DNA from 3 places in the Cupriavidus sp. 05N38 genome. Region 3 is predicted to be linked to each of the others. Evidence: riboswitches for the same ligand, from Rfam matches in the RefSeq annotation. Region 3 holds a riboswitch; each other region holds the start of a gene.
The links. Region 3 has a riboswitch for glycine ahead of AC1DK4_RS22980 (D-amino acid dehydrogenase). Riboswitches for the same ligand answer to the same signal wherever they lie in the genome.
Positions count from the first base shown of each region.

Region 1 (10,276 bases), on a different contig from region 3:
CATGGCCGCGCTGCCCGGCGTGGAATTTCTCCACGCCTACGGCATGACGGAGACAGCCGCCTCGGTGTCCGCCCACCACATCGGCAGCACCCCGCAGGCGCGCGAAGGCGGCCGCCTGCGCTCTGCCGGCCGCGCCGGCTACGCGGCCGAGCTGCGCATCGCCGGCCCCGACGGGCGCGAGGTGCCCACCGGCAGCATGGGCGAGATCCTGGCGCGCGGCCCCGCGGTGATGATGGGCTACTGGAACCGCCCCGAAGAAACCGCGCAGGCCCTGCGCAACGGCTGGCTGCACACCGGCGACAGCGGCTACATGGACGACGAGGGCTACCTCTACGTGGTGGACCGCATCAAGGACATGATCATCTCCGGCGGCGAGAACGTGTACCCCGCCGAGGTAGAGGAAACGCTGGGCCGCCACCCGGCCGTGGCCACCAGCGCCGTCATCGGCATCCCCGACGAGAAATGGGGCGAGGCCGTGCACGCCGTGGTGCTGCTGCGCGAGGGCGCGCAATCCACCGCGGATGAGCTGCGCGCGCACTGCCGCACCTGGCTGGGCGCGTACAAATGCCCCAAGAGCTTCGCGTTCCGCAGCAGCCTGCCGTTGTCGGCGGCGGGGAAGGTGCTCAAGAGTGAGTTGAGGAAGGAGTTTGGGGATGGGGTTTGAGTGTTTTCCGCCCCGCCTCCCGGCGCAGCACGGCGCCTTTGCCACAGACCCGCTGCTGCCAGGAGCCCGGAATCGAACGGAGCGCATGCCAATACGACGGTAAATTGGGGTACCAGGAGGCAATCGGCCAGATTGCTGGCGGACATGCTTCAGACTGGCAGGATCGAGACGTCTTCGAAGTCTCCATAAGAAAAGGGCCCGGCTGGTATGCCGGGCCCGCACTTCTTTACTTCGTCACCTCAGGGGTTCGCCGATCTGGCTGCGCGCCATGTAGATAGCGGCGCGCAGGGGCCGTCCGACACATATCGCATCGCCGTACAGCTCGAAGTGCATGGCAAAGGCGGCGCCCGATGCCTGCATGATGAACTCGCGGTGGGAAGCACCATCGAGATGACGGGGCCATTCAACAGCTTTCCACTTCACGCCATGGCGTCGTCCCGCGTCAGTGTCGTGGCCGGTGGTATTGGCGTAACACCTTTAGTCTCGATGGCCCACGCACTCAGAGCGCAAGGCATCCCGTTTGAATTGCACCGCATGCACGCCGCAGTTCTCATGACCGAGGAACGGACTATTACCGCCCCCGTGATTCCCATCCGCTGATCGCACGGCACCTTCCCTTCAGAGAGAAGAGAGAACCACATGGGAGAAGCAGAGCATTGCCGCCAGAGATGGCCGGTGCTAACGATGCCGCGTGCGAATCCGGTGCTGGCCATCAACTTGCACCAACTTGTCCCCGGTCGCATTCGTATAGTGTTCTAGAGGCAGGTCGTCAGGAGTTTGGTCACACGATTAGTGCTAATTGCATCACATCGCATCGCATCACCCGGGATGGCCTCGCATGCGCGGGTCAGGCGATCAGACAAGAGGTCCACCAAAAAGAACCAAAGACCATGGAACCCTCAAACCACGGAAGTATGCTTGGCACGCTGCGCCTTGCAAGGCTGGCGAATCGCAGGCCCCGCCTGTGGCTCGGGGTGTTCGCGCTGCTCGCTGGCTGTGGGTCTATCGGCCCCACGACCATCGTTGCGGACCGCTTCGACTACAGCGCGGCGATCGCGGACTCCTGGAAGCAGCAAACGCTGCTGAACATCGTCAAGCTTCGCTACATGGACCTGCCGGTCTTTGTAGACGTGGCGTCGGTTGTCAGTGGTTACTCGTTGCAGACTGGTGTGTCTATGAACAGCACTGTCTCCTCGGCCAACACCGTACAGGGCAATTTCGTTTCCGCCGGGGTACAAGGGGTATATACGGACCGGCCTACCATTACCTACACGCCAGCGACCGGGCAACGGTTTGTGCAGGGGCTGATGGTGCCGATCGAGCCCAGAAACATCTTCTTCATGCTTCAGAGCGGCTATGCCGCAGATTTCCTGCTGAGCATGACCGTGGAGTCGCTCAATGGCGTGCGCAATCGTTCGACGGTTGCAGGGGCGATGCGCGAGGCGGATCCCGCGTTTCTGCGAGCCATCGCATTGCTGCGCGACGTGCAGGGCGCCGGCGCGTTCGGGATGCGTGTTGAGGATAGCAAGAGCAAAGGTTCAACCGCCGTCGTGCTTTTCCGGCGTGACGGCGTGACTCCCGACATCGAGGAAAAAATGACCGAGATCCGCCGCCTGCTCAGAATGCCACTGACCAGGCAGGAGTTCATCCTCCGGTATTCCCCAGCCCGCGGCGCGGACGACGAACTTGCGGTGAACAGCCGCTCGATGCTGCAAATCATGAGCGCCTTTTCCAGCTACCTGGACGTTCCGGAGGAACACATCAGAGACCACAGTGCGCTGCCTGCGGTTGCGCCGGGCACAACTGAGAGGCAACAAGGCGCCCTAAGGATTCACAGTGGCAAGGAAAGGCCCGCCGAGCCATATGCTGCGGTACGGTACCGTGGCTACTGGTTCTGGGTTGAGCAAGGCGACCTGACAACGAAACGCGCCCTTGCGGCCATCATGTTGTTCTTCACGCTGGCGGATACCGGCAGTAAGGAGTCGCAGCCGTTGATCACCATCCCAGCCCAGTAGCGCGGCTCCCCAGCACGGGGCCGCCAGTCGACGTAGGCGCAGTAAAGGAGCCCCCGGCGCCGACATGCGAAGCTCGCTCCTGCCCGGAGCGAGATACCTGACTTGCCTTGCTGTCCGACTGCCTCCTACCCAACGGGATAGCTCTCGGCGATGGTCGTGCCGATCGTTGCCGCTGTTGCAGCAGACAACGTCCATCCAAGATGGCCATGGCCGGTGTTGTAGAACACCCGTGGCGCCCTGCCTTTTGACACGCGCGGCATCATGTCCGGCATCATCGGGCGAAGCCCCGCCCAGGGGACTACGCGGGAGGTATTGATTCGGAAGTTGCGACGCGTCCATGACACGAGCGGCTCGATGCGGTCGGCTCGGATGTCTCGGTTTTGTCCATTGAATTCGGCGGTACCTGCCACGCGGAACCTGTCCTTGCCAAGTCTGCTCGTCACGATCTTTGCGCTTTCGTCGAGCAGGCTGACCCACGGCCCGTTCGCCACGCTGTCGGCATCGTCCAGGTGCACGGTAATGGAGTATCCCTTGACCGGATAGACATTGATCCTGTCGCCCAGCATGCCGGCAATATGCCGGCTGCCCACACCGGCACAAACCACCAGCGCATCGCCGGCGATCTCGTACGCGGCACCGGCGTGGACCGATGGCGACGCCACACCGTCCACCGCCTGCAGGCCGATACGCACGCCGCTGGCGGATAGGTCGATGCTTCGCACGTCCCAGCCCTGCAGGAAGCGCACGCCGCGGCGCTCGCAAGCGAGCGCCAGGCCGCGCGTGAACTTATGGATATCCCCGGTTGAATCGGATGGCGTGAAGTACCCGCCAAAGTATTGGCCTTGCAACGTCGGCTCGATCGCCCGGATCTCCTGCGGCGACACCGCAAAGCGCTCCAGTCCGCCTGCCACGAGTAGCGCGTTCGTCCTGCCCGCGGCCTCGAAAGCCGCTTTGTCATGATAGAAGTGCAGGATGCCGCGGCGCTCCAGATCGAACTGGATATTCTCCTGCTCGGCCATGGCAAAGAGATGCTGGCGGGCGGCAATCGCCAACTTCGTCGTTTCGATGGTGTTCTCCCGATAACGCGCGATGTTCGACACAAACTCCCCCATCCACGAGTATTTGTGCCACGACGGCTTCGGGTTCACCAGCAGCGGCGCGTTGCGTTTCAGCATCCATTTCAGCCCTTTTAGTATCGTTCCCGCGCTGTTCCAGACTTCCGCGTTACACGCGGAGAGCTGGCCGCCATTGGCGAACGACGTCTCCATGGCGGGATAAAGATGGCGGTCGACGACAGTCACCTCGTATCCGAGTTTCGATAGCGTGTAGGCGGTGGTGACGCCGGTAATGCCGGCGCCTATGACTATGATTTGAGACATGGCAGGGTCCTCTGTCAGGCAAAGCGATGGCCGAATCCTCGGCTTCCTACCCCATCTGTCCCGGTACCTGAGAGCTTTGGCAGCGGCCGGTGACCGGTGCCGTCCCCTTCGGTGGGCATTCCTTGCAATGCCACTCTCCAGATTCTTGAATCGACGCCACAGTCCTTTTGCCTGAGAGTTTCCGGGGTGGTTGCTCCGTCGGCGCCGGGGATGGCACGTACCATCCCCGGTCTCTCCTGCGTCGTCTTGCAGCCGCTTAGTGGCCGCTTAGCGGCCGATTTGCGGCCGGGCTGCCCGGGATCACAGCCGATGCGTCAAGCTGCGCCCCTTGCTTGCTTAGTCCGGTAACGCACCGCCCGAAGGCGTACGGCTGGCCAGGATGGCAATCAGCGACACCACCGCAGCCCCGACCAGGTACCAGGCTGGTGCAAGCTTATTGCCCGTGGCGCTGATCAGCCAGGTCGCGACCAGGGGGGCGGTGCCGCCGAACAAGGCGTTCGCGCTGTTAAAGCACAGTGCAAAGCCGCTATATCGCACGCGGGTCGGAAAACTCTCCGACAGGAAGCACGGCAGCGTGCCGTCGTTGATGGTGAGGAAGGCGCCCAGTGCCACCTGAATCAGCAAGATGCCGACGATGCTGGCGCTCGACAGCGAATGGAACAGCGGCACCGTGAAGAGCGCGAACAGGATGCAGGCGGAAACCAGCATCGTCTTCCGCCCGAACCGGTCGGAAAGCAGGCCCATCACGAAAATCATCACGACATAGCTGGCCAGCGATACGGTAGAGACCAGGAAGGACACCGAGTCGCTCATGCCGAGTTCCTTTGACAGGTACACAGGCATATAGCTGAGCAACAAGTAAAAGCCGACGGCGTTCAGGCAGGTCACGCCGAAGCCGACCAGCATGGTACGGCGATGCGAGGTGAGCAACTCGCGCAGCGGCGCCTGCGGTGCGTGATTGGCGTGCTCCATCGCGACGAACTTCGGCGTATCTTCTAGTTGAAGCCGGATGTAACGGCCAACCAGCCCAAAAGGGGCGGCCAGCAGGAACGGCACGCGCCAGCCCCATTCGAGCAACTGTCCGGAGGTCAGCACCGTATGCAGCCCGGCGACGAACAGCGACGCGAACAGCAGGCCGGCGGCTTCCGCGGCAGGGATGACACTGGTGTAGAGCCCGCGCTTGCGGTTCGGTGCATATTCGGCAAGAAAGGCCGAGGCGCCGGCGTATTCGCCTGAAGCCGAGAAGCCCTGGACCAGCCGGATGACAAGCAGCAGTACCGGCGCCCACAAGCCCACCTGCCCGTAAGTCGGCAGGAAGGCGATCAGGAAGGTCGAGCAGGACATGATCATGATCGACAGCGACAGCGTATTGCGCCGGCCGAACTTGTCGCCGAAATGCCCCCAGATCACCCCTCCGATCGGACGCACGACGAAGGACAGCGCGAATACGGCATAGGTAGCCATCAGGCTGGTGGTCGGGTCGCTCTTGGGAAAGAACACTACCGCAATGACGGTTGCAAGAAAGCCGTAGGCGGCGTAGTCGAACCACTCGATAAAGGTGCCGATAAAGCCTGCCGCGGTAGCGCGGCGCAGTACCTGCCTGGTGTCGGCATCCACGGCGCTGCTGCGGGCCTGGCTCGCCGGGTATCCCGGGCGATTGCCACCTGGTAGCACCTCCGCGCCGCGCAAGGATTTCGTGTTACTCATACTCTGTCTCCGGATTATTTTGTCCTGGTCGCGCTACGTCTATCCAGGCATGGGCTTTTGCCGCATGCAACCGGCGACCAGTCTTGTGGTGTGTCTTGTTGTGTGTCTTGTGGATCTGCTCTGTGGGTAATAAGGGGTGTTGAACTCCTTATGCAGGGTAAGAAGGCGCAGCGATACAGCGGATCGCCGATCCATCGACAAGAAAACGAAATCCCGATGCCACGGCTATGTCGCGCCCGCCGACGAGGCATGCCAGCGAACTGGCGCTACCTGTCCTGCGGCAATGGCACCAGGGCGCTGTTGCGGTAGGTGTAGATGGTGATCGGCGAATCCCGCAGGTCGCGGTTGGGGTCGAAGCGGTATCGGCCGGCCACGCCCTCCATATCGATACCCGCCAGCGCTGCCCGGTACTGCGCCGACTCGACCGAGTTGGCTGTCTTCATCGCCTGGGCTACCAACCTGAGGCCGTCATAGATAGACGCGCTGTAAGTGAGCGGATCGGTGTTGTAGCGCTTCCTGTAGTCGCTCTTGAACTGGCGCCCCGGGCCGGTGTTCTCGAGCACGGGACCGCCCTGCGGGCAGTACACATGCTCGTCCACGGCATCGCCCCCCAGCCTGGCCAGTTCGATATTGCACATCGCATCGCCACCGAGCAGATAGGCGTCGGCCATGGCGAGCCGCTTCATCTGGCTGCGCAGGGGTCCGGCCTGCGAGTAGTAGCCACCATAGAAGATGCCGTCCACCTTCATGCCGCGTATTCGGGTCAGAATCGGGACGAAGTCTACGGCCTTGTCCGAGGTGTATTCGCGGGCGACGATCTCGATGCCTTGCGCCCTGGCTGCCTTGACGAACTCGTCCGCCACACCCTGGCCGTAGGCGGTCCGGTCGTCGATGACCGCGAAACGCCTGGCGCGCAGTTTGACCGAAGCAAACTCGCCCATGCGCTTGCCAAGCTGGCTGTCATTGGCCGAGATCCGGAAGACATAGGTGTACCCGGACTGGGTGACTGCCGGGTTCGAAGCCACCGTTGCCATCACTACCCCGGCCTGGTCCAGCAGGCGGGAGATCGGGATGGCGACGCCCGAGTTGAACGGCCCGAACACCACCTTCACGTCCCCGTCCACCAGGCGCTGGGCAACCGACATGCCGGTGCGCGGATCTGCGGCGTCGTCCTCGGAGACCAGGCTAAAACGCACGGCTTTGCCGTTGACGACAAGGCCTTGCGCATTCAGTTGATCGATGGCCATGCGCAGGCCGTTTTCATTGTCCTTGCCAATGGCGGCCTGCGGGCCGGACAGTGGCCCCGTCAGGCCGACCTTGACGACCTGCTGCTCCGCAGCCATGACGAAGGACGGCAACGGGCACGCCAGCACGCCGGCGGCCAGGCCTGCCCAGAAACGAGATTGACGAAACATTGCGGCTCCCCTTTTTTGCCAGGTCGCGCGACGCCGCTGAATGGCGCGCTGCATGGCCATGTAAAGACGACGGCATGCCTGATGACGACGCGGCCCCTTTTGCGTTCAGCGCTCAGCGCGCAGCGGCGCGCTTGAGCTTGCGCTGGTGCATCACCCGGCCGATCGTGTTGAGCAAAAGCTGCGCGGCAAGGATGGCGGTGGATCCCGTATGGTCATAGTCGGGAGCGACTTCTACCAGGTCGATCCCCACCACGTCGCCCTGCTCGGCCAGGCCAGCGAACAATTCCAGACCCTCGTAGTAAGTCAGCCCGCCATGGCTCGGGGTACCTGTGCCAGGCGCGATGGAGACGTCGAACCCGTCGATGTCGATGGTCAGGTAATAGCGTACGCCCTTCGGGATGCGGTCCAGCACCCCCTGGATGCCGAGCTTGCGAAGCTGGCGCACCGAGATGATGTCCGAGCCCATCTCGCGTGCTTGGGCATACCCCTCGCGTGCAGTAGAGGACACGTTGCGGATGCCGATCTGGGTCATGCCGCTGACGACGCTCTTCTCCGCGGCGCGGCGCAAGGGGTTGCCGTGACCGTGACGCACGCCATGCCGCTCGTCGACAAAGTCCAGGTGGGCGTCGATATGGACCACGTGGAACGGCTCCTGGCCTTCGAAGGCCGCGATGCAGGGGATATTGATCGAATGATCCCCGCCTAGCACCACGGGCAGCGCGCCGGCCTTCAGGATCTTGCGCACCCCGTATTCGATGTTGGCATGGCACTTTTCGGTATTGGTATGCACCATATCGGCGTCGCCAATGTCGACCATCCTGACCTCGCTGGCCGGCATGTACACGACATCGTCCTCGAAGTCATAGGCGCCACTGTGGCCGAAGGAGAACAGCGTGGACGCCTCGCGGATCGAGCGCGGCCCGAAACGCGCGCCGGCTCGCCATTGGGTGCCACAGTCGAACGGCGCGCCGATGACCGCCACGTCGGCGTCGATGGCATCCCAGTCAAGGCAGAGCGGCGATTTGCCGAACGTGCAGATACCGACGAATGGGAGGTCGAGCCGGCCCTTCTCATATTGATTTTCAGACATCGCGTTCACTAATCCTTTCTTCGTTGATGCGGTGGGGACGAGTTCATTCTGGACAACGGCATGGTCCGGTACAATCAGAATGTTTAGAACTTCAGTTCGTTAAAATCCGAACTAAAGACGGGAACGTGAAACTCCGCGATGTGGACCTCAAGCTACTGAGAATCTTCGAAACTATCGTGGGATGCGGTGGCTTTGCCGCGGCGCAATCGCTGCTGGGCATTGGCGCGTCCAGCATCAGCGAGCACATGACGCAACTCGAGACCCGACTGGGTGTGCGCTTGTGCGAGCGCGGGCGCAGCGGGTTTCGCCTGACCGAGGAGGGCCAGCAAATGCACGCTGCGGCCCAGCGACTGCTCGCGGCAGTGGACACCTTCCAGATGGAAGCCGGGACCATCCGCCGTGAGCTTCACGGCGTACTTCGCCTGGGGCTGATCGAGGCCACGCTTACCGACCGTGGGGCGCCTCAACTGGCCGCCATCCGCAGCTTTGGCCAAGCCGCGCCGAAGGTGCAGCTACATATCGAGATCGACTCGCCCAACCGCCTCGAACAGCGGGTGCTGGATGGCAGCCTCCACCTCGCGGTCGGACCGTTTCCGGACCCGGTAGCGGGCCTGGACTACCGCATGCTCTATCGCGAGGAGCAAGGACTTTACTGCGCATCGCCGCATCCGCTCTTCTCCCATGCCGGTCAGAAGGGCCAGGCGGAGCAGGTTGCCAGTGCGAACCTGGCGACGCGCGGCTACCTCGGGCGCCAGGAGCTTGACCTGCTCGGGATGCAGGAGGCTGCAGCGATGGTGGATAACGTCGAAGGGCGCGCCATGCTGATCCTGTCCGGGAACTACATTGGCTTCCTGCCGCCGCACTATGCCGATGCGTGGGTGGCGCCCGGCCTGTTGCGCCGTATTGCGCCAGAGCGCTACACCACGCATCTCGATTTCAAGATCATCACGCGGCGGGGCGCGCGCGAAACGCGGACCGTGCTGGCGCTGATCGATCACCTTGGAGAGGCCGCAAAGAAGGGGAGGTAACGGGTAACGTCCGGGGGCCTCGGCGGCTGACGCATCACACCTGATTCGGCGCGTTCTTGCTTAAAGCATCCTGGCGCCCCCCGCGTTTGTGCACGTTTTGCGCCGCTCCACACCAGAAGAGGGTATGCATGCACTCCGCGTGTGAACATATCTCGATTTCTGGGGCGCAATTGATAACATCTAATAGGTGAATCTTCCATGCGCCCGGAAAGGGTGCCTAGCCCATGCGCTGTGCAATCTGCGGGTTCGAGAATGCGGCAGGCGCAAAGTTCTGCGAGGAATGCGGCGCCAGGCTTGTGCGCGTCTGCCCGGCCTGCGGCCAGGGGGCGGCTGCGAGCGCCAAGTTCTGTAGCGAATGCGGCGCATCGCTAAGTGGACCTCCTGGCGGCACGCTCCCTGTCTCGACCTGTGCGCCCAACACGCCAATCGACTACACGCCTCCCTATCTGGCCGAGCGCATCCGGGCGGCGCAAGCAGAGATGGAAGCTCGCGGTCCGTCAGACGGCGAGCGCAAGACAATCACCGCGCTGTTCGCCGACATGGCCGGCTCGACCGCACTGATCCATGACCTCGATCCCGAAGATGCGCGACGCCTGATCGACCCGGTGCTGGCGCTGATGATGGAGGCCGTGCATCACTACGAGGGCTATGTGGCCAAGTCGATGGGCGACGGCATCCTGGCGCTGTTCGGCGCGCCGATCGCGAACGAAGACCATCCGCAGCGGGCCTTGCTGGCGGCGCTGCGCATGCAGGAGGCCATGCGCCGTTACGCCGACGGAGTGCGCCTGGCCCAGGGGATCGCGCTGCAGATCCGCGTCGGCATCAACTCCGGCGAAGTGGTGGTGCGCGCGATCCGCACCCAGGACTTGCACACTGACTACGACCCAGTGGGCAAATCGATCCACATTGCTTCGCGCATGGAGAGCATCGCGGTGCCCGGTTCGATCGTCGCGAGCGCACACACCCACAACCTGACCG
Region 1 is NZ_JBFTNF010000056.1:3,259-13,534, reverse strand. It holds gene AC1DK4_RS30490 (acyl-CoA synthetase) at 1-664, shown strand, start outside; gene AC1DK4_RS30485 (ferredoxin reductase domain-containing protein) at 872-1,264, shown strand; gene AC1DK4_RS30480 (hypothetical protein) at 1,555-2,679, shown strand; gene AC1DK4_RS30475 (D-amino acid dehydrogenase) at 2,805-4,058, opposite strand; glycine riboswitch at 4,208-4,307, opposite strand; gene AC1DK4_RS30470 (MFS transporter) at 4,395-5,765, opposite strand; gene AC1DK4_RS30465 (branched-chain amino acid ABC transporter substrate-binding protein) at 6,032-7,180, opposite strand; gene speB (agmatinase) at 7,293-8,270, opposite strand; gene AC1DK4_RS30455 (LysR family transcriptional regulator) at 8,396-9,298, shown strand; gene AC1DK4_RS30450 (AAA family ATPase) at 9,523-10,276, shown strand, end outside.
Region 1: linked by a shared signal. The riboswitch ahead of AC1DK4_RS30475 (D-amino acid dehydrogenase) and the one ahead of AC1DK4_RS22980 (D-amino acid dehydrogenase) in region 3 are both predicted to bind glycine.

Region 2 (7,371 bases), on a different contig from region 3:
GCCCGGCGTGCCGAGCAGTGCCTTGAGGCCGGCCAGGCGGTCCTTGGGGCTCATGGCGGGCGTGGCGTCCGCCGGCGCGGGCGCTTCCTCGAGCTTCATCTCGCCGATAAAGCGCGAAGGTTCGCAGGAGTAGGTGTCGCGCGCGCGCTTGCGCTTCTTGCACCAGCTGATGTGCAGGCTGCGCTGGGCGCGCGTGATGCCGACGTACATCAGGCGGCGCTCTTCCTCGATCTTCTCGTCGCCGAGGTCTTCGTCCTCGCGGCAATGCGGCAGGATGCCCTCTTCCACGCCGACCAGGAACACGTGCGGGTACTCCAGCCCCTTGGAGGCGTGCAGCGTGGACAGGCGCACCGCGTCGGGATCTTCCTCGCGGCCTTCGAGCATGCTCATCAGCGCCACGGTCTGGGTCAGCTCCAGCAGGTTCTTGCCTTCGTCGCCGAAGCCGTCGGCGGTGTCGAAGCCGGTGGCCTCGCCGCCCTCGGCGGCCTCGGGCTTGGTGCCCTTGCGCTTGAGCCAGTCGAGGAATTCGAGCGTGTTGGTCCAGCGCGACTGGGCCTGGCGCTCGTCGAACGTGTCGTACAGGTAGGCCTCGTAGTGGATGCCTTCCATCATGTCGTCGAGCACTTCGGTGGCGGGATCGCTGGCGGCGCGGCCGGCCAGGCGCACCATGGCTTCGCAGAACACGCGCAGCGGCTCGAGCTGGCGCGGCTGCAGCTTGCCTTCGATGCCGCCCATCATGGCCGCTTCGAACAGCGAGACCTTGGCCTGCCCGGCGAAGGTGCCCAGCACTTCCAGCGTGGCGTTGCCGACGCCGCGGCGCGGCGTGGTGATGGCGCGGATGAAGGCGGGATCATCGTCCGGATTGGCGATCAGGCGCAGGTAGGCGCAGATGTCCTTGATCTCGGCCTTGTCGAAGAAGCTCTGGCCGCCCGACAGCACATAGGGAATGCGCTCGCGCCGCAGGATCTGCTCGAACAGGCGCGCCTGGTGGTTGCCGCGGTAGAGGATGGCGTAGTCACGGAACTGCGCGCGCCGCTCGAACTTGTGCGCCGAGAGCCGGAACACCACCGACTCGGCTTCGTGCTCCTCGTCGTTCATCGGGTTGATGGCGATGGGGTCGCCCATGCCGTGCTCGCTCCACAGCTTCTTGTCGAACAGCTTCGGATTGTTGGAGATGACGGCGTTGGCGGCCTCCAGGATGCGCACGGTGGAGCGGTAGTTCTGCTCCAGCTTGACCACCTTGAGATCGGGGAAGTCGGTCTGCAGCAGGCGCAGGTTGTCCAGCGTGGCGCCGCGCCAGCCGTAGATGGCCTGGTCGTCGTCGCCCACCGCGGTGAAGGCCGGCGCGCGCAGGTGCGAGCCGCCGGCCAGCAGCTTGAGCAGCTGGTACTGGCAGGCGTTGGTGTCCTGGTATTCATCGACCAGGAAGTAGCGCAGGCGGTTCTGCCACTTCATGCGCACCGCTTCGTCGCGCGCGAACAGCTCGGCCGGCAGGCGGATCAGGTCGTCGAAATCCACCGCCTGGTAGGCGTTGAGCGTGGCCACGTAGTTGCGGTAGACCAGCGCGGCCTGGTGGTCGTCGGCGCTCTCGGCGGTGGCGATGGCGGTCTCTGGATCGACCATGCCGTTCTTCCACAGCGAGATGGTGCTCTGCACGCTGCGGATCAGCTTCTTGTCGGTGGTGGCGAGCTGCTCCTGCACCAGGCCGAAGCAGTCGTCCGAGTCCATGATGGAAAAGCGCGGCTTCAGCCCCACGTGCTCGGCCTCGGCGCGCAGGATCTGCACGCCGAGCGAGTGGAAGGTGCTGACCGTCATCTGCTTGAGCGGAATGCGGCGGCCCTCGCGCGTGGTCTTGCCTTCCATCAGCTTGGCGATACGCTCCTGCATCTCCTTGGCGGCCTTGTTGGTGAAGGTCACCGCGGCGATATGCTTGGGCTCGAACCCCTTGTCCTCGATCAGGTGCGCGATCTTCTGCGTGATCACCCGCGTCTTGCCCGAACCGGCGCCGGCCAGCACCAGGCAGGGGCCGTCGAGATAGCGGACGGCTTCGGATTGGGCGGGATTGAGTCCGTGGGTCATGCGTTTGGCGTGGTGGCGGAAGCGGATGGCGAAATGGCTGGCGAAGACGACGCGGCCAGGGCTGCCTGTGAAGACTGCGGCACCGGGGTGATGTCCCCGCAAGCGACAGCAGCCGCAGATGTTAACACGCCGGGTTGCCGGCCCCGGGGTGCCGGTGCCGTGCCGCGCGCCACGCGTTGACAAGCCACCGGGGCTGCCTGTAGAGTCGCGCCATCCGGCCGGGAGAGCGCGCAGATCTTGCGCCGCCGAAGGGGTATCACCCGAAAACTCTCAGGCACCATGGACTGGTCGGATCGGCTTGCAATATGCACACGATGCACGCCGTACTCTGGAGAGCGGCACCCGCCACGCGCGCAAGCGACGGCGAGCGTGCCCACCGAAGGGGCGCGCAGGGCACAGGTCCACCGGACCGCCTTGTAATCTCTCAGGTATCGAGGACAGAGGGGTCATCCGCCGCGGCGGATCTGGCAGCGCCATGGCGCGCCGGGTCTGGCGGCGGATGACCCTTTTTTCGTTTTCGAACCGAGATTTCCGCCTTCCCCCGAGGACTACATGACGCTCCAGGCCACGCCCCTCAATGCCATCCACCGCGCACTCGGCGCCCGCATGGTCGACTTCGGCGGCTGGGACATGCCGGTCAACTACGGCTCCCAGATCGAAGAACACAATGCCGTGCGCACCGACGCCGGCATGTTCGACGTCTCCCACATGTGCGTGGTCGACCTGGCCGGCGCCAATGTGCGCGCCTTCCTGCGCGGCCTGCTGGCCAACAATGTGGACAAGCTGCAGACGCCGGGCAAGGCACTTTATTCCTGCATGCTCGACGAGAGCGGCGGCGTCATCGACGACCTGATCGTCTACTTCTTCGCCGAGGACCGCTTCCGCCTGGTAGTCAATGCCAGCACCGCGACCGGCGATATCGAATGGATCACCGCGCGCAACGCCGCCACCGGCAGCGGCGTCACCATCACCCCGCGCCGCGGCGACAACGCCCCCGCGGGCGCCGCGCCGCTGGCCATCGTCGCCGTGCAGGGCCCGAACGCCCGCGCCAAGGTGTGGAGCGCCTTCCCCTCCACCCAGCCCAGCGAAGCCCTCAAGCCCTTCAACGCCATCGTGGTGCAGGATCCCGCCCTGGGCGAAGTCATGGTGGCGCGCACCGGCTACACCGGCGAGGATGGTTTCGAACTGGTGGTGCCGGCCGCGAACGTGGCCGGCCTGTGGGAGAAGCTGGTCGCTGCCGGCGTGCGCCCGGCCGGCCTCGGCGCGCGCGACACGCTGCGCCTGGAAGCCGGCATGAACCTGTACGGCCAGGACATGGATATCCACACCTCGCCGCTCAACGCCGGCCTGGCCTGGACCGTGGACCTGCAGAGCGAGCGCGACTTCACCGGCAAGGCGGCGCTCGTCGCCGGCGGCCAGACCCAGCAGTTTGTCGGCCTGATCCTGCGTGAAAAAGGCGGCGTGCTGCGGGCGCACCAGAAGGTGATCACCACTGCCGGCGACGGCGAGATCACCAGCGGCACCTTCAGCCCTTCGCTGTCCCTGTCCATCGCATTTGCCCGCCTGCCGCGCGACGTTGCCCTCGGCGCCGAGGTGCAGGTCGAGATCCGCGACCGCAAACTCGCCGCGACTGTGGTTAAACTGCCGTTTGTGCGCAATGGCAAGGCACTCGTGAGCTGAACGCTCGCACCGGTCACAGCGCGCCCGCCGGCGACGGATTGCCTCCGCCCGGCGGGCGCTGAAAAAACAAATTGAATCTGGAGAATCCCATGAATTTCCCCGCCGACCTGAAATACACCGAGTCCCATGAATGGGTGCGCGTCGAAGCCGACGGCACGCTGACCATCGGCATCACCGACCACGCGCAGGACGCGCTGGGCGACATCGTGTTCCTGGAGCTGCCGGAAGTGGGCAAGTCGGTCGGCGCAGGCGACGCGCTGGCGGTGGTGGAATCGGTCAAGGCCGCTTCCGACATCTACGCGCCGGTGGCCGGCGAAGTGATCGCCGTCAACGAAGCCGCCGTCGCCGCGCCGGAAAGCGTCAATGCCGACGCCTTCGATGCGTGGCTGTTCAAGCTCAAGCCGGCCAACAGCGACGACGTCAACGGCCTGATGTCGGTGGACGCCTACAAGGCCAACGTCGGCGCCTGACGCGACACCCTGCCGCTCCCGCGAGGCTTGCCTGCCACGGGAGCGGCGACTGAAGACTGATGCACGGCGGCGCGGCTGACCACCCGCCGCCCTGCGCCCAACGAGGTTCTTGCCATGAACGCCCCCCTGCCCATGAACGCAGCCAAAGGTGCCCGGCCCACGCTGGCCGAACTGGAGGCGCGCGACGCCTTTGCTTCCCGTCATATCGGCCCCGATGCCGCCGAGCAGCAACACATGCTCAAGGTACTCGGCTACGACAGCCGTGCCGCGCTGATCGACGCCGTCATTCCCGCCGCCATCCGCCGCCGCGACGGCATGCCGCTGGGCGAGTTCACCGAGCCGCTCACCGAGGAAGGCGCCCTGGCCAGGCTGCGCGGCCTGGCCAGCAAGAACCTGGTGCTCAAGAGCTTTATCGGCCAGGGCTACTACAACACGCTGACGCCCGGCGTCATCCTGCGCAATATCTTCGAGAACCCGGCCTGGTACACCGCCTACACGCCGTACCAGCCTGAAATCTCGCAAGGCCGCCTGGAAGCCATGCTGAACTTCCAGCAGATGGTCACCGACCTGACCGGCCTGGATATCGCCAACGCCTCGATGCTCGACGAAGGCACCGCCGCGGCCGAGGCCATGACGCTGCTGCAGCGGGTCAACAAGCACGCTTCCAACACCTTCTACGTGGCCGACGACGTGCTGCCGCAGACGCTGGAAGTGGTACGCACGCGCGCGCTGCCGCTGGGCATCGAAGTCAAGGTCGGCCCCGCGGCCGACGCTGCCGGCGCCCATGCCTTTGGCGTGCTGCTGCAGTACCCGGGCGTCAACGGTGACGTGGCCGACTACCGCGCCATCGCCGACGCCGTGCACGCCGCCGGCGGCCTGGTGGTGGCCGCCGCCGACCTGCTGGCGCTGACCCTGATCGCCGCGCCCGGCGAATGGGGCGCCGACGTGGCGGTGGGCAACTCGCAGCGTTTCGGCGTGCCGCTGGGCTTTGGCGGCCCGCACGCCGGCTACATGGCGGTCAAGGACGCGTTCAAGCGCTCCATGCCCGGCCGCCTGGTCGGCGTGACCATCGACGCGCAGGGCAACAAGGCTTATCGCCTGGCCCTGCAGACGCGCGAGCAGCATATCCGGCGCGAGAAGGCCACTTCCAATATCTGCACGGCGCAGGTGCTGCTGGCGGTGATGGCCTCGATGTACGCCGTGTACCACGGCCCGCAGGGCCTCAAGCGCATCGCCCAGCGCGTGCACCGCCTCGCCGCCACGCTGGCCGCAGGCCTGGAGGTGCTCGGCTACACCCGCACCAACGCGACCTTCTTCGACACGCTCACGCTGGTGACCGGCTTCAACACCGAGGCCATCCACGCGGCCGCCACCGCGCGCGGCATCAACCTGCGCCACGCCGGCGCCAACCGCATCGGCATCTCGCTGGACGAGACCACCTCGCGCGAAGACGTGATCGCGCTGTGGGAAATCTTCGCGCACGGCAAGCCGGTGCCCGGGTTCGACGCACTGGAAGCCGCCGCGCAGGACGCCTTCCCCGCGGCGCTTGCGCGCCAGAGCGCCTACCTGACCCACCCGGTCTTCAATACGCACCACGCCGAGCACGAGATGCTGCGCTACCTGCGCATGCTGGCCGACAAGGACCTGGCGCTGGACCGCACCATGATCCCGCTCGGTTCGTGCACGATGAAGCTCAACGCCACCAGCGAGATGATCCCGGTGACGTGGCCCGAGTTCAGCAAGATCCATCCGTTCGCGCCGCTGGACCAGACCGTGGGCTACCGCGAGATGATCGACCAGCTCGAAGCCATGCTGTGCGCGGCCACCGGCTACGCCGCGGTGAGCCTGCAGCCCAACGCCGGCTCGCAGGGCGAGTACGCGGGCCTGCTGATCATCCACGCGTATCACGCCAGCCGCGGCGAAAGCCATCGCGACATCTGCCTGATCCCCTCCTCCGCGCACGGCACCAACCCGGCCTCGGCGCAGATGGCCGGCATGAAGGTGGTGGTGGTGGCCTGCGACGAAGACGGCAACGTCGACCTCGCCGACCTGGCGAAGAAGGCCGAGCAGCACAGCCGCAACCTCGCCGCCATCATGATCACCTACCCGTCCACGCACGGCGTGTTCGAGCAGGGCGTGCAGCAGATCTGCGACATCGTGCACAAGCACGGCGGCCAGGTCTACGTGGACGGCGCCAACATGAACGCCATGGTCGGCACCGCCGCGCCCGGCCAGTTCGGCGGCGACGTCTCGCACCTGAACCTGCACAAGACCTTCTGCATCCCGCACGGCGGCGGCGGACCCGGCGTGGGCCCGGTGGCGGTCGGCGCGCACCTGGCGGACTTCCTGCCCAACCAGGACAGCGTGGGCTACCGCCGCGACGACAACGGCATCGGCGGCGTGTCCGCCGCGCCGTTCGGCTCGGCCAGCATCCTGCCGATCTCGTGGATGTACGTCGCCATGATGGGCTCGGCCGGCCTCACCGCCGCCACCGAGAACGCCATCCTCGCCGCCAACTACGTGGCGCGCCGCCTGTCGCCGCATTTCCCGGTGCTGTACACGGGCCAGCACGGCCTGGTCGCGCACGAGTGCATCCTGGACCTGCGCCCGCTGCAGAAGACCACCGGCATCTCCAACGAGGACGTGGCCAAGCGCCTGATGGACTACGGCTTCCACGCGCCGACCATGAGCTTCCCGGTGCCGGGCACGCTGATGATCGAGCCGACCGAGAGCGAGGCCCTGCACGAACTGGACCGCTTCATCGACGCCATGATCGCCATCCGCGCCGAGATCGCCCGCGTGGAGGACGGCAGCTTCGACCGCGAGGACAACCCGCTGAAGAACGCGCCGCACACTGCCGCCGTGATCACCGCCGACGCCTGGGAGCACAAGTACACGCGCCAGGAAGCCGCCTACCCGGTGGCCGCGCTGCGCACGCAGAAGTACTGGCCGCCGGTGGGCCGCGCCGACAACGTCTACGGCGACCGCAACCTGTTCTGCGCCTGCGTGCCGATGAGCGAGTACGCCGAAGAGTAAGCTGGCGGGAGCCGGGGCCTGTCCGCCGTTGCGGCAGCCCCCGGCGCTTGCGCCAACGCGCTATGCTCGGTGTGGTTGCCCGGCCACCCGGCCGCGCCCGGCAAAC
Region 2 is NZ_JBFTNF010000038.1:104,469-111,839, reverse strand. It holds gene AC1DK4_RS25410 (UvrD-helicase domain-containing protein) at 1-2,079, opposite strand, end outside; glycine riboswitch at 2,289-2,376, shown strand; glycine riboswitch at 2,398-2,530, shown strand; gene gcvT (glycine cleavage system aminomethyltransferase GcvT) at 2,632-3,759, shown strand; gene gcvH (glycine cleavage system protein GcvH) at 3,849-4,229, shown strand; gene gcvP (aminomethyl-transferring glycine dehydrogenase) at 4,344-7,265, shown strand.
Region 2: linked by a shared signal. The riboswitch ahead of gcvT (glycine cleavage system aminomethyltransferase GcvT) and the one ahead of AC1DK4_RS22980 (D-amino acid dehydrogenase) in region 3 are both predicted to bind glycine.

Region 3 (8,022 bases):
GCAGACCATGCTGCCTGGTGGTCAACAAAATAGACCGGGACCGCAATGGAGGCGCCGGCATGCAACAGCGGATTGAGGCGGTATTGGGTAGACGCATCGGCATTCCCGTGCTCCACTGCTCGGTGGCAAAGTACTTCCATGCCAGGCAGGCCTCGGCCGGCTTCCGCGAGCGACTGCTGCGGCAAAGCAGATTGTCGGCGCTGGTGACCAGCCTTTCCGCCTGGGGAAACCAGACCGGTCAGGCGAGCCGGGCGATTGCAGCCATCAGCGCTGTGGAAGGCGTTATGCGGGATGTCATGCAATCCGGCGACGAGCCCTGCCTGCAAGCACGCATAGCCTGCGTCCAGAAGGAAATCGCCGAGCTTGAACAGGCAAGGGAACACCTGCATTCGCTCGCGCGCCTATGGCATCGGCAAGTCTATTCAACAGTACTGGGGCGTGCCGCGAAAGCAATGGAACGTCTGGACGGCACCGCCGAGGCTCCGGAGGTGCAGGCGTTCTTCACCTCCACGCTTGACCAGATGAAGGAGGACTTGAGCAAGCTTTGGTGCGAAATGGAGCGACAGCTGCACGAAATCCTTGGCGGCGCGGGGAAGCAACTCGAGAATCGCACAACGCAGGCGCTCCACATGCCGTGGTCCGGCGGCAGCTTCGCGCCAGGCACACCCGGCTCACTGGATGCCATCCGCATCCCAGCTAGCCCGGCATTGCGTCTGACGCGGCTTGTCAATAGCGCAACCGGGCCAATAGCAGGCGGACTGGAAGCCGCTTCGATAAGCACAAAGGCACTCGGCAATCTCCTCTACGAAATTGCCGGGTCCACCGGGATAAGGCTGGTCAGGACGGAGGCTCTCCGTCGAGCTGGCCTCATCACAAGAGCATCGGGAAGACTAGCGGCATTCAGCCCGTTGCTAGCAACCATCCTCGACCTCTATCTGCATTTTCGGGAAGAGAAAATCGAGGATGCCAAACGGCGCTACGTTACGGACCTGCGCCGCTCGCTTCGCGCTGCATTCAGACAGCACGCCGAAGCATCGGCGCTAGGCACCAGCAATGCCATCGAGAGGTTCGGAAACACGGCTCTGGACAACATCGCGGCAAATCTGACTGGTCAACTGAAGGATATGCTGGAACGCCAGGCCATCAGTATCGGGCTTGGCAAGCAGTCGGAAGAGGTAGCCGACCGCTGCAAAGCACTGAAGCAGCAATTGCATGATGCACTCAACGGTGCCACGCCGCGGATACCAGGCACTGCACCTTGAACCCTATTGCCATATTGGTCCGCCACCTGTAAAAGCCTGCGCTACTCGTGCCCTGCTCCCGAGCTCGCCGGCTCCAAAAATTGGCCGGCCAGACTGCTACAGAACCTTGCTACAGCGCGCGGCCCGGCGGCGGGGCGCCGCCGGGCCGCCATACTGCCCTTGCAGTCTCTCTGCAACGCGTGCTATGTTGCGGCTTCCAGGAGAACGAGACACCTCCGCCGTATCAGGTGGGTGTCTCTACCGAAGGCGTACCCCTGAAACGCTCAGGTGCAAAAGACTGGAAACCGAACAAACTGGAGAGCGCCGGACCGCACACCGACCAGGTAAGCGGCACGCGGCCGCCGAAGGGGCAAGCCGGTACCCGTGGTGGGTGCGGCGAATCTCTCAGGCAAAAGGACAGTGGGGGCAGGCAGGCCAGATGGCTTGCCTGCCCCTTTTTGCTATCCGGAGCCTGAGAAATGAAAGTCATCGTGATGGGAGCCGGCGTGATCGGCGTTGCGTCTGCGTGGTACCTGGCCCGTGCCGGGCACGAGGTCGTGGTGCTGGAGCGCAATGCGGGCGCGGCCCGGGAAACCAGTTTTGGCAACGGCGGGCAGATCTCGGTCAGCCATGCCGAGCCTTGGGCCAACCCGGCCGCGCCGCTGAAGATGCTGCGCTGGCTCGGGCGCGAGGATGCTCCGCTGCTGTTCCGCCTGCGCGCAGATCCGGCGCAGTGGTCGTGGGGACTCAAGTTCCTGCGCGAGTGCACGGCCAGTCGCTCCACCCACAACATGATCCAGCTGCTCAACCTGGGCACCTATAGCCGCGCCAGCCTGCAGGCGCTGCGCGCCGAGACCGGCATCGAGTACGACCACCTCACGCGCGGCATCCTGCATTTCTATACCAGCCAGAAGGAATTCGACGCGGCCGTCGAGCCGGCGCGCATCATGCGCGAGCTGGGCTGCGAGCGCCGCGTGATCGGGCCGGACGAAGTGGTGCGGCTGGAGCCGGCGCTGGCGAATATCGCGCCGCGTCTGGCGGGCGCCACCTATACCAGCGAGGATGAATCGGGCGATGTGCACCGCTTCACCACCGCGCTGGCCGCGCGCTGCGAAGCGCTGGGCGTGCGCTTTCGCTATGGCGTGCGGGTGCAGCGCCTGCATGCCGAGGGCGGCAGCATGCACGGGGTGGAGATTGCCGACGAGACTGGCGGCTACCAGATCGAGAGCGCGGACGCCTACGTGCTGGCGCTGGGCAGCTTCAGCCCGATGCTGGCGCGCCCGCTCGGGGTCAAGCTCGACATCTATCCGGCCAAGGGCTATTCGGTGACGCTGCCGGTGCTCGACAGCGAGCGCGCGCCCAGCGTGAGCCTGACCGACGACGAGTACAAGCTGGTGTTCTCGCGCTTTGGCGACCGCCTGCGCGTGGCCGGCACAGCCGAACTCAACGGCTATGCGATGGATCTGAACCCGGTGCGCTGCGAGGCCATCGTGCGGCGCACGCTGGAAGTGTTCCCGGGCATGAGCCGACCGGAGCTGGCGAAATTCTGGACCGGGCTGCGCCCTGCCACGCCGGGCAACGTACCTTATATCGGCGCCAGCGCCATCGGCGGGCTCTACCTGAACACCGGCCACGGCACGCTTGGCTGGACGCACGGCTGCGGCTCGGGCCGTGCGATCGCGGACATCGTCAGCGGCCGCGTGCCGGAGGTGGATTTCGCCTTTACGGGCGCGCTGCCCGCCGGTGGCACGACGCGGCCGGCGACGCTGGCGTCCGCGCAGCGGGCCGTCCACTAGCCCCCGGCCCCGGTGGCGCCGGCCGGCGCCACCGCGCGTGGCTAGACGTCGATGGCCGTGTCCGACTTGACCTTGCGGCGCAGCTCGAACTTCTGGATCTTGCCCGTCGAAGTCTTGGGCAAGGGCCCGAAATACACGGCCTTGGGCACCTTGAAGCCAGCCAGCAAGGTGCGGCAATGCGCGATCAGTTCCTCGGCCGTGGCGCTGGCGCCGTCTTTCAGCTCGACGAAGGCGCAGGGCGTTTCGCCCCACTTGGCATCCGGCTGCGCCACCACCGCCGCGGCCAGCACGGCCGCATGGCGGTAGAGCGCGTCTTCCACCTCGACGCTGGAGATGTTCTCGCCGCCGGAGATGATGATGTCCTTGCTGCGGTCCTTGATCTTGACGTAGCCGTCCGCCGTGCGCACGCCCAGGTCGCCGGTGTGGAACCATCCGCCGGCGAAGGCTTCGCGCGTGGCCTTCTCGTTCTTGAGATAGCCCTTCATGCAGATATTGCCGCGGAACATGATCTCGCCGATCTCCTCGCCGTCGGCGGCCACTGGCTGCATCGAATCCGGATCGAGCACCGCCACCCCGGCCTGCAAGTGGTAGCGCACGCCCTGGCGGGCCTTGCGGGTGGCGCGGTCTTCCTGCGACAGCGCGGCCCAGTCGTCCTGCTCCGCGCACACCGCGGCCGGGCCATAGGTCTCGGTCAGGCCGTAGACGTGGGTCAGCTCGAAACCCATTTCTTCCATCTGCGCCAGCACCGCCGCGGGCGGCGGCGCACCGGCCACCATGCCGCGCACCGGGCCGCGCAGGCCTTCGCGCCAGGCCGGCGGCGCGTTGACCAGCGCGGTGTGGACGATGGGCGCGGCACAGTAATGGGTCACGCCTTCGTCGCGCATCAGGTCGAACACCAGCTTGGGCTCGAACTTGCGCAGGCACACATTGATGCCGGCGCGCGCGGCGATGGTCCAGGCAAAGCACCACCCGTTGCAGTGGAACATGGGCAACGTCCACAGGTAGACCGCGTGCTTGGGCAGGTCCCACTCGAGGATGTTGGACACGGCATTGATGGCTGCGCCGCGATGGTGGTAGACCACGCCCTTGGGGTCGCCGGTGGTGCCCGAGGTATAGTTCAGGGCGATGGCGTCCCACTCGTCGGCGGGCCATTGCCAGGCGTAGTCGGGATCGCCCGAGGCCAGCAGGGTTTCGTAGTCGGTCTCGCCAAAGCGCGGCGCGTCCTGCGGGCCCAGCGCATCTGCCACCGCCACCACCTTCAGGCCGGGGATTTCGTTGCCGATCTGGCGCGCGAGCTCGGCGAACTCGGTATCGGCCAGCAGCACCTTGGCCTCGCCATGACGCAGCATGAAAACCAGGTTGGCGGCGTCGAGCCGGATGTTCAGCGCATTGAGCACCGCCCCCGCCATCGGCACGCCGAAGTGCGCTTCCACCATGGCCGGCGTGTTGGGCAACAGGACCGCCACCGTATCGCCCCGGCCGATGCCGAGGCCCGCCAGCGCGCTGGCCAGGCGCCGCGCACGAGCGTAGGTCTCGCGCCAGGTCTGGCGCAGCGGGCCATGCACGATGGCCAGGCGCTCGCCATAGACTTCGGCGGCGCGCGCCAGGTAATCGATGGGCGTGAGGGGAACGTGGTTGGCCGGGTTCTTGCCCAGGCCGGTGTCGAAATCGCTTGGCATTGCTTGGTCTCCGCTTGCGCCTGGCGCTGCGGGCGCCGCCGGTCGCTGTTACTTTTTGCAGGGCAAGGCTATCATCCCACACGACAAAGCTTTGTCGTCCGGATGACAGTGCCCCGCCGGGGCGCGCTCTCCGGGTTGAATCCAGATCAATGTCCAGCCATCCACCCGCGTCCTCCCAGCCCGGCCTTCCCGCACCACCCCCCGCTGCCACGCCTGCGTCGCCGGCTGCCTTGCTGTCCAGGCACGAGTGGTACGCCTCGCTCGCGCCGGCCCACCAGGCGCTGGCCGCACGGCAGGTGGTGGTCCAGGACTTCGCCGCGGGCGCCTTCGTGGCGCGCCGGGGCGAGCCGTCGCGCTACTGGATCGGGGTCGAGAACGGACTCATCAAGCTCGCCGTGTATACGCCGGACGGGCGCGGCTGCACCTTCTCCGGCGTGCCGGCCGGCGGCTGGTGCGGCGAAGGCAGCGTCATCAAGCGCGAGGCCCGCCGCTACGACGTGATCGCCATCCGCGACTCGCGCATCGCGCTGGTGCCCGATACGGTGTTCCACACCCTGCTGGCGGAGAGCCTGCCCTTCTCCAGCTTCGTGGTGCGCCAGCTCAACGAACGCATGGGGCAGTTCATCGCAACCGTGCAGAACGACCGGCTGCTGGGTGCGGATGCGCGCGTGGCGCAGGCCATCGCGCAGCTGTTCCATGCTGCGCTCTACCCGCGCACAAGCGCGGTACTGGAGCTTTCCCAGGAAGAAATCGGCCTGCTCACGGGGCTCTCGCGCCAGCGCGTCAACCAGGCATTGCGCCGGCTGGCGGCCGAAGGCATGGTCGATCTTTCCTACCAGAGCATCCGCGTGACCGACCTCGAACGGCTGCGCCACGTCGGGCTGTCGGAGCTGTAGCGCAGGCAATGGCCGGCACGATGATGGTCCGGCGTGCCGCGACACCGTACAATGCCTCTTTTCCCAAGCGGCGCGATACCCGCGCGCCGGTTGCGCCCCCTGAGCTTCGCATGGCCCTTGTCAGCAGCACCGAGCTGCGCTTGTCCCATCTGCGCTTTCCCTTTGCCGTGCACGTGGACGCCCTGCGGGGCAGCGCATGCCTGCGCGATGCCAATGCGCGGCGCGAGGTATCGCCCGGCAAGCCGTTCGTGGTGCCTGCCTTTGCCTATTTCGATTGCGATTTCCTGCCCAGGACCGGACGCGACACGGCGCTCGTGCTGCGCGCGGTGCCTGATGCGGCCTGCCCGCGCGACCATGGCGCCACCGGGAAATACTGGTCGCGTGCGCTGGCTGGCGCGATGTTCGAGCTGCCGCGGCTGCCGTGGAATGCCGCGCTGGTGTCGGAACGGTGGCAGGTAGCGCCAAGGCTGGTGCGCGCCCGCCTGTTTGCCGAGGGCGAGGCGCTGCGGGTACTGTTGCGCGAGCAGCGCGTAGCGCACGCGCTATACCTGCTGGCTACCGGCCGGCGCATCCCCGGCGACAGGCTGGCGCGTCAGGCCGGCCTCGCGCATGCAAGTGCGCTGGCGAGCGCCTGCGCCAATACCGTGGGCCCCGGCGCGGTCCGGCTGCTCAATGAAAACCTGCCGGAATCCATGCGGGCGAGCACGGCCTTCACCCTGACGGGCATCAATCTCGCGGCGTAGTGCCCGTGCCATGGCCCGAGCCCGTCCGGCGCCGGGCGTCGGGCTCCGGGCGCCTGCGCCCGACTGGCGGCTACCTGGTGACCACCTGCAGGGAGTTCGAGACCGACGCCACGCCATCCACGTTGCGCGCGGTCTGCGCGGCAAGCGTGCGCTGGTCTTCCGAAGGCACCACGCCGTCCAGCGACACTACGCCGTCCCGGGTCTTGACGTGAATGCCGGTGGACTTCAGGCCCTTTGCGGCCAGCAGTTCCGCCTTGACCTTGGTGGTCACGGCGCTGTCGCTCATCTTCTGCCTGGCGCTGCTGGTTTCGGGATGGCCCGTCATACCCGGCGCGCTGTTTGCCGCAGGCGCAGTGTCCGTGGCGGTGGCGGCCTGGGCGGCGCCGGCGGCTGCCAGCAGCGCAGCGAGGCAAACGGCGCGAAACGTCTCATGTGTGTTCATGGCGATCTCCTGATGATGGTTCGATGGCTCCGATGATTGCGCAGGGAGCCGGAAGGAACAGAAAGGCCTGGCATCCACGTCCGCGCGTCGCTGGACGCGTGCCGTGTGCTGGCTTCTGCATACTCTCCCGCAAGGACCGTTCCGGGACAGGCACGCGCGGCGCCCCCATGCCGCCGCAAGGAGAGACGCCCGGCCAGCGCGTCCGGCAGCGCTGGCCGGGCGCGCTGGCCGGTGCCGCAAGCGAACCGGCGGTGCGGCCCCTGCGGCGCCTGTAAATAAATGACGGGCTTGTAAAAAACGCCGGGTGGATGGCGCCAACTCATGCCGCGCCGCGCCGGCGCATATGCGGCGCCATCGACTTCCACGGGGTCGGGCGGTCTCTGCCGGTGCGCGCGGATCGATGCGCCAGGGCGCTGGGGCCCTTGCCTGGCAGGCCCTGGCGGGTACGCGCGCCATACCGGGATGCGCCATGCGCAGCAGCCGCCACCGTGCGTGGCACGCGCCTTGCGCCCATGCCATAACGCGGCATTCCGCCGCGCCATGGAGAGCACGATGGGACAGCAACAGCAACCCGGCCAAGGCCAGCAAGACCAGGACAAGCAACAGCAGCAGTCTGGTCAACAGGGCCAGCAGTCCGGAGGCCAGGACCAGAAGGGCGGCCAGCAGCAGCAACAGGATCGCGGCCAGGGCCAGCAAGGCCAGCAGGGCCAGAAGACCGATCAGGCCGGTCAGCAGAACCAGCAAGGCCAGAAGAGCCGCCAGCAAGGTGGGCAGCAAGGCGGACAGCGCTGACAGCCTGCTTTGACGAGCGCGGCACCTCACGGCGCCGCCAGCCGCCTCCGCGCGCAAGCGTGGAGGCGGCTTTGTTCTGGGAAATATCTTGAGAGTCGTCTTGTAGCGGTCCCCGGGCACGCCTGTCCGGGGACCGCTACGTCTACTTCTGCCCGCCGGCGCGCTTGCCGCGCGTGGCGTAGAGATCGGTGTCTTCCAGCCCGCGCTCGATATCGCGACCGGCCTGCTCCACCTCCTTGCGCGGGCCGCTGCGCTGGCTGTGATGGCTTTCGTCGTGTTCGTGCGGCAGGCGCGGCTGGGGTTCGCCCTGCTGGTCCTGCGCGCGCGTGGCGGTGCCAGTGCGGCCGGGCACCGGCTGGTCATCGGGCCGGACGGCCCTGCTGTCTTCCTTGTGTTCCTTGCGGGGCGTCGAATGCATGGCTGTCTCCTCCGG
Region 3 is NZ_JBFTNF010000032.1:60,231-68,252, reverse strand. It holds gene AC1DK4_RS22985 (GTPase domain-containing protein) at 1-1,262, shown strand, start outside; glycine riboswitch at 1,546-1,672, shown strand; gene AC1DK4_RS22980 (D-amino acid dehydrogenase) at 1,721-3,037, shown strand; gene AC1DK4_RS22975 (acyl-CoA synthetase) at 3,079-4,716, opposite strand; gene AC1DK4_RS22970 (Crp/Fnr family transcriptional regulator) at 4,866-5,612, shown strand; gene AC1DK4_RS22965 (AraC family transcriptional regulator) at 5,723-6,355, shown strand; gene AC1DK4_RS22960 (BON domain-containing protein) at 6,426-6,797, opposite strand; gene AC1DK4_RS22955 (hypothetical protein) at 7,350-7,589, shown strand; gene AC1DK4_RS22950 (hypothetical protein) at 7,732-8,007, opposite strand.